2 regions of the Streptosporangium sp. NPDC051023 genome follow, and region 1 is predicted to be linked to the other one. Evidence: riboswitches for the same ligand, from Rfam matches in the RefSeq annotation. Region 1 holds a riboswitch; the other holds the start of a gene.
What was found. Region 1 has a riboswitch for glycine ahead of gcvT (glycine cleavage system aminomethyltransferase GcvT). Riboswitches for the same ligand answer to the same signal wherever they lie in the genome.
Positions count from the first base shown of each region.

Region 2: linked by a shared signal. The riboswitch ahead of gcvP (aminomethyl-transferring glycine dehydrogenase) and the one ahead of gcvT (glycine cleavage system aminomethyltransferase GcvT) in region 1 are both predicted to bind glycine.

Region 1 is NZ_JBFBCE010000018.1:84,867-88,250, reverse strand. It holds gene gcvH (glycine cleavage system protein GcvH) at 1-166, opposite strand, end outside; gene gcvT (glycine cleavage system aminomethyltransferase GcvT) at 163-1,254, opposite strand; glycine riboswitch at 1,288-1,382, opposite strand; glycine riboswitch at 1,383-1,481, opposite strand; gene AB0395_RS14575 (gamma-glutamyl-gamma-aminobutyrate hydrolase family protein) at 1,695-2,390, opposite strand; gene AB0395_RS14570 (3-oxoacyl-ACP reductase) at 2,466-3,230, opposite strand; gene AB0395_RS14565 (aldehyde dehydrogenase family protein) at 3,234-3,384, opposite strand, start outside.
Region 2 is NZ_JBFBCE010000009.1:59,483-62,866, forward strand. It holds gene gcvP (aminomethyl-transferring glycine dehydrogenase) at 1-1,909, opposite strand, end outside; glycine riboswitch at 2,068-2,159, opposite strand; gene AB0395_RS08255 (MerR family transcriptional regulator) at 2,174-2,794, opposite strand; gene AB0395_RS08260 (bifunctional nuclease family protein) at 2,939-3,384, opposite strand, start outside.

The sequences.
Region 1 (3,384 bases):
CCGCGGTGACCGCCGAACCGACCTCGGGCACCTGCACGTAGACCACGTCACCCAGCGCGTTGGCGGCGTAGGCGGTGATGCCCACGGTCAGGGTCAGGCCGTCGTCGATGCCCGAGATCCACTCGTGTTCCTTGGTGTAGTGCAGGTCCTCGGGAATGTTGCTCACTTTTTCCTCCTGTAGAAAGGCAGTTCAACGACCTCGACCGGCTCGTGGCTACCCCGGATGTCCACGGCCAGGCCTGTGGACAGGTCGTTGTCCACGTAGGCCATGGCGATCGGCCTGCCCAGTGTCTGGGAAGGCGCTCCGCTGGTCACCTCTCCGACGACGGCGCCGCCGTCGGAGAGCACCACCGGATACCCGTGGCGGGGCACCCTGCGGCCGGTCGCGATCAGTCCGACCAGGCGACGGGTCGGCGGGACGTCCTTGAGCGGTTCAAGGGCCTGCCTGCCGACGAAGTCACCGGGCTTGTCAAACCTCACCACACGGCCGAGCCCCGCGTCGAACGGAGTGAGCTCTGCGGACAGCTCGTTGCCGTACAGCGGCATCCCGGCCTCGAGACGGAGGGTGTCGCGCGCGGACAGTCCGGCGGGAAGCAGGCCGTACGGCTCGCCCGCCTTGGTGAGCGCGGCCCAGAGCGGCTCGGCGTCCTGCGCGGCCACGAACAGCTCGAAGCCATCCTCACCGGTGTATCCGGTGCGGGCGATGAGGGCCTCGCGCCCCGCCACGGTCGCGGGCAGGCCCGCGTAGTACTTGAGGTTGTCGAGGTCGGCCTCGGTGAGCTCGCCCAGGATGGCGCGGGCCTTCGGTCCCTGGACCGCGACCAGCGCGTATCGCTCGGAGCGGTCCTCGACCGCGGCGTCGAAGGTCCCGGCGCGCTCGGTGAGCTCGGCGGCGACGCGGGGGTAGTTGGAGGCGTTGGCGACGACCATGAACTCCTCGTCCGCCAGGCGGTAGACGATCAGGTCGTCCAGCACGCCGCCCCGAGGGTCGACGATCATCGTGTAGCGGGCGCGCCCCGGCTCGAGGGCGGAGATGTAGCCGACGAGCGCGTGGTCGAGGGCCTGGCCCGCCTGCGGGCCCGTCACGAAGATCTCGCCCATGTGGGACAGGTCGAACAGGCCCGCCGCCTGGCGGACCGCGTTGTGCTCGGCGGACTCGCTCCCGTAGCGGAGCGGCATCAGCCAGCCCGCGAAGTCGGTCAGCGTCGCGCCGAGAGCCTCGTGGACGCCGCGCAGCGGCGTGGGTCGGGACATGTTCGCACCTCAGACAGGGGTCAGATGAGAGCATCCTCCCCCTCTGTCATGGATGCCTGAGAGCTTCGCCCGTTTTTTGCCGGACTTTCACCTTCGGCGAGGCCTCGGGGCCTGCTTTCCAGAGGGCACCTACCCGCACGGTCCTTTGCCTTGAGAGGTTCGCGGGGAGGGCTTGCTCCTTCAGGGGTCCTGGCCTGGATGTCAGGACGCTCTCCCGCGCGGGATTCATCGGTGTCGTGGCCAGCCTAACCGTACGCGAGGGCCGAGCGAAATCCCCGCGCGGCCACAGTCCCTCGCCGATCTTCTCGCTTCGGTACCTTGCGGGGCCGTGACCGCCGCCGTTTCCGGTCACGGCCCCCGCTCGTTTCCGGTCAGGCTCCCCGTCCCCGCTGGTTCGGCGGCTCCCGTGGGACCGCCTCCTCGCCCACGAGTGACCGCGTTCAGGCGCGGGCGTGCCGTACCAGGGCCTCGAAGAGCGCGGACTCGTCGTCGGCCTCGGGGTGCCACTGGACCGCGAGGGCGAACGGGTGATCCCGCAGCTCGACGGCCTCGACCGTGCCGTCCTCCGCGGTCGCGGTCACGGTCAGGCCGGCGCCGACTCGGTCCACGGCCTGGTGGTGGTAGTGGGCCACCTCGGCCGGGCCGGTGCCAAGGATCTCCGAGGTCAGGCTGCCCGGGGTGGGTTTCACCGGCATCCGGCCGTACCTGCCCGGGGCCGGGGCGTGGTCGCGGCCGCCCACCACGTCGGGCAGGTGCTGGTGCAGGCTGCCACCGAGGGCGACGTTGAGGACCTGCAGCCCCCGGCAGACGCCCAGGAACGGCACGCCCCGCTCCAGCGCCGCCCTGACCAGGCCGAACTCGGCGGTGTCCCGGAACTCGCGGACGTAACCCGTCTGCTCGTGCTGGGCCTGGCCGTACCGTGCCGGATCGACGTCTCCGCCACCGGCCAGGATCAGCCCGTCCAGCCGTTCGACCGCCGTCGCGGGATCGCCCACCGGGGGCAGGATCACCGGCTGGCCGCCCGCGCGGGCCACGTGGTCGACGTAGTTGTACGGCAGGAGCGCGGCGGTCGTCTCCCAGACGGTGAACTTCGCGGGCTCGACGTAACAGGTGACGCCGATGATGGGACGGGACATGATCTCTTTTCTGCCTGATGCCGGGACGTGGGGCGCAGGTCCACGTCCCGGCACGTTCTCGATGACAGCCGATGGCTACAGGGGCGTGACGTAGGCGCCCGAGATGCCGCCGTCGACCAGGAACTCGGAGCCGGTGATGAAGCTCGCGTCGTCCGACGCCAGGAACGCGACCGCGGCGGCGATCTCCGAGGCCTCGGCGAACCGGCCGACCGGGATGTGCACCAGGCGGCGCTGCGCCCGCTCGGGGTCTTTGGCGAACAGCTCCTGTAGCAGCGGTGTGTTCACCGGCCCGGGGCAGAGCGCGTTGACCCTGATCCCCTCCCGGGCGAACTGCACGCCCAGCTCCCTGGACATGGCCAGCACCCCGCCCTTCGACGCGGTGTAGGAGATCTGGCTGGTCGCCGAGCCCATCACCGCCACGAACGACGCGGTGTTGATGATCGATCCCTTGCCCTGGCGGCGCATGTAGGGGATGGCGTGCTTGCAGCACAGGTAGACCGAGGTGAGGTTGACCTCCTGGACCCGCCGCCACGCGTCGAGGCCGGTCTCCAGGATCGAGTCGTCGTCGGGAGGCGAGATGCCCGCGTTGTTGAACGCGACGTCCACGCTGCCGTAGGTGTCGAACGCGGTCTGGAACGTCCTGGCCACGTCGTCCTCGCTGGAGACGTCGGCCTTGACGAACAGGCCTCCGGCCTCGGCCGCCGCCGCCGACCCGCTCGCCTCGTCCAGGTCGACGCACACGACGCGGGCCCCCTCCTCGGCGAACCTCCGCACGGTCGCCAGGCCGATCCCGCTCCCCGCGCCGGTCACGACGGCAACCCGGTCCTGCAAACGCCGCATGCTCTACTCCTCGGAAAAGAAGACGTTCTTGGTCTCGGTGAACGCGGACAGGGCGTCCGGGCCCAGCTCGCGGCCGAGCCCCGACTGCTTGAACCCCCCGAACGGCGTCCAGTAGCGGACGCTCGAATGGGAGTTCACGCTGAGGTTGCCCGCC
Region 2 (3,384 bases), on a different contig from region 1:
GATGCTTGTCGATCTTGACGTTGAGGTCGTCGAGGTCCACGTTGCCGTTGTCGTCGCAGGCGACCACCGCGACGCGCATGCCCGCCATGACCGCACTGGCGGCGTTCGTCCCGTGCGCCGACGACGGGATCAGGCAGACGTCGCGGCCGGAGTCGCCGCGCGCCTTGTGGTAGGCGCGGATCGCCAGCAGACCGGCGAACTCGCCCTGGGAGCCCGCGTTCGGCTGAATGGAGACGGCGTCGTAGCCGGTGACCTCGGCCAGCCAGCCTTCCAGTTCCCCGACCAGCTCCGCGTAGCCGGCGGCCTGGTCCTCGGGGGCGTAAGGGTGCAACCCGGCGAACTCGGGCCAGGTGATCGGCTCCATCTCGGTGGTCGCGTTGAGCTTCATGGTGCAGGAGCCCAGCGGGATCATCGACCGGTCGAGCGCGATGTCCTTGTCCTGGAGTCTGCGCAGATAGCGCAGCATGGCCGTCTCGGACCTGTGGCTGTGGAACACCGGGTGGGTGAGGTAGTCGCCGACGCGCGCCAGGTGGGCGGGCAGCGCGTCGTGGGTGGCCGCGTCCAGGTCGGTCAGGACGGCGCCGCTGACCTCGAAGGCGGCCAGGACCAGCTCCAGGTGGAGCAGTTCGGTCCTCTCGTCGCAGGTGACGCCGACGTGGTCGGCGTCGACCAGACGCAGGTTGACCCCGTTGTCGCGGGCCACGGCGACGATCTGGGCCGCGCGGCCCGGCACCCGGGCGAGCACGGTATCGAAGAAGTCGTCGTGGACGACCTCGACACCGCCGTGGCGCAGGCCCGCGGCGAGCACGACGGCGTGCCGGTGAACGCGCCTGGCGATCCTGCGCAGGCCCTCTGGGCCGTGGTAGACGGCGTACATGCCCGCGATCACCGCGAGCAGCACCTGCGCGGTACAGATGTTGCTGGTCGCCTTCTCCCTGCGAATGTGCTGCTCGCGGGTCTGCAACGCGAGCCGGTAGGCGGGGCGCCCGTCGGCGTCCTGGGAGACGCCAACCAGGCGGCCCGGCATCTGCCGCTGCAGGCCGTCACGGACCGCCATGTAGGCCGCGTGCGGACCGCCGAAGCCCAGCGGGACGCCGAAGCGCTGCGAGGAGCCGATCGCGATGTCGGCGCCGACCTCGCCGGGGGCGGCGAGCAGGGTGAGGGCGAGCAGGTCAGCGGCGGCGATCACCTGGGCGCCACGCGCGTGGGCGGCGTCCGCGACGGCGCGGAAGTCCCTGATCCGGCCGCTGCCGCCCGGGTACTGCACGAGCACGCCGAAGCACTCGGGGAGCTCCGCGGTGAAATCGCTCTCGACCAGCTCGATGCCGAGCGGCTCGGCCCTGGTGCGCAGCACGGCCTTGGTCTGCGGCAGCGCGTCCGCGTCGACCACGAACACGTTCGACGAGGTACGGCCCGCCCTACGGGCCAGCGTCATCGCCTCGGCGGCCGCGGTCGCCTCGTCCAGCAGGGAGGCTCCGGCAACGTCGAGCGCGGTCAGGTCGGAGACGACCGTCTGGAAGTTGATCAGGGCCTCGAGGCGGCCCTGGGAGATCTCCGGCTGGTACGGGGTGTAGGCGGTGTACCAGCCCGGGTTCTCCAGGAGGTTGCGGCGGATGACGGCCGGAGTGATCGTGTCGTGATACCCCAGGCCGATCATCGAGGTGAGCACGGTATTGCGCCCGGCGAGGGCGCGCAGTTCGGCGATGGCCTCGGTCTCACTCGCGGCGGGCGGCAGTTTCAGCCGATCCTTCGCCCTGATGGCCTCGGGAACGGTCACCGCGACCAGGTCGGCGGTCGAGGCGAATCCGACCGCCTCGAGCATGCGGGCCTGGTCGGCGTCGGCAGGCCCGATGTGGCGGGTGGCGAACGGCGGAGGGGTGAGCTCGCTGAGCGGTGACAGGTCGGTCATGGGAAGCCTCCCGAGGCGTTGGAGACCGGCGCTGGGCGCGGGCGTATGCCGGATCTCCCCCTCTGTCATCGCGACCTGAGAGTTTCACCTCCCTGCCGCAGGAGGCTTTCACCGTCGGTGAGGCGCGCCTGGCGAGCGCACCTGCTTTCCAGAGTCGCCTCGTCCATGCGGTACCGGGTGCCTGAGAGATTCCGGGGAGGTTGCTCCTTCGGCGCCCCGATCGCGTCGGGGTCTCTCCCGCGCAGAGTCAGCAGCACACCAACCTTACCCGGTGCGGCGAGCCCTACGACGGCGGGCCAGCTCATCCGCGTGGTGATCGCCTAAAGGGCCCTGGTCCGACTCCGCACGCTCTCCGGGAAGGTCTGCTAGAGAGCCCTCCACCTCCTGCCAGACCCGGCCGAGCGCGATGCCGAAGACACCCTGACCCCCCTGAAGCAGGTCGATGACCTCGTCGGGCGAGGTGCACTCGTAGACGCTCACCCCGTCGCTCATGAGGGTGATCTGGGCGAGGTCGTTGACCCCGCGGTCGCGCAGGTGCTGGACCGCGATGCGGATCTGCTGGAGGGACACGCCCGTGTCGAGCAGCCGCTTGACGACCTTGAGCACCAGGATGTCGCGGAAGCCGTACAGCCGCTGGGAACCCGACCCGTGGGCGGCTCTCACCGTCGGCTCGACCAGGCCGGTGCGCGCCCAGTAGTCCAGTTGCCGATAGGTGATGTCGGCCGCGGCACAGGCCGTGGGGCCGCGGTATCCGATGTCGGCGGGCAGTTTCACCGGTTGCCCATCAAACAGCAGACCCTCTTCACCCGCGCGCTGACGTGCCGACTGGCGTCGTTCCGGGTCATCCTGGTCGGCGTTTCTACCCTCGCCGCTGCTGACCGCCACGCGGACCTCCGGCTTTCTCTCATCCCGTGGCCTGATCTGGGGGTTTGCGCACGGCCACGGGTTTCACTTGCACCGTAGGACCGGGACCAAGATCAGTCAACGACCCCACTCGGCGCGTCGTGAAGCGTAAATGCACCGAAATTCCTACCCTGCGCGACCGAAGTCCTCGGGTGTGATCGTGTCAAGGAACTCCCTGAACTTCTCCACCTCGTCCTCCTGGTCATCGGGAATGATCACCCCTGCCTCCCTGACGACCTCCTCACTGGCGAAGATGCGGGCGCCCGTACGCAGTGCCAGGGCTATGGAGTCGGAGGGACGGGCGCTCACCTCGACCCCGTTGGAGAAAACGAGATCGGCAAAGAAGATCCCGTCACGGAGTGCGACGATGTTCACGGTGCTCAGCCGAACGCCGAGCGCGTCGAGCACGTCGCGGAAGAGGTCATGGGTGAGTGGCCGGGGCGGCGGCTCTTCGGCCTGGGCCATGGCGATGGCCGTCGCCTCTGTCATGCCGATCCAGATCGGCAGGTAACGCTCCCCATGTGCCTCCTTCAGCAGGACAATAGGCTGGTTTGAGGGCATCTCAACCCGAA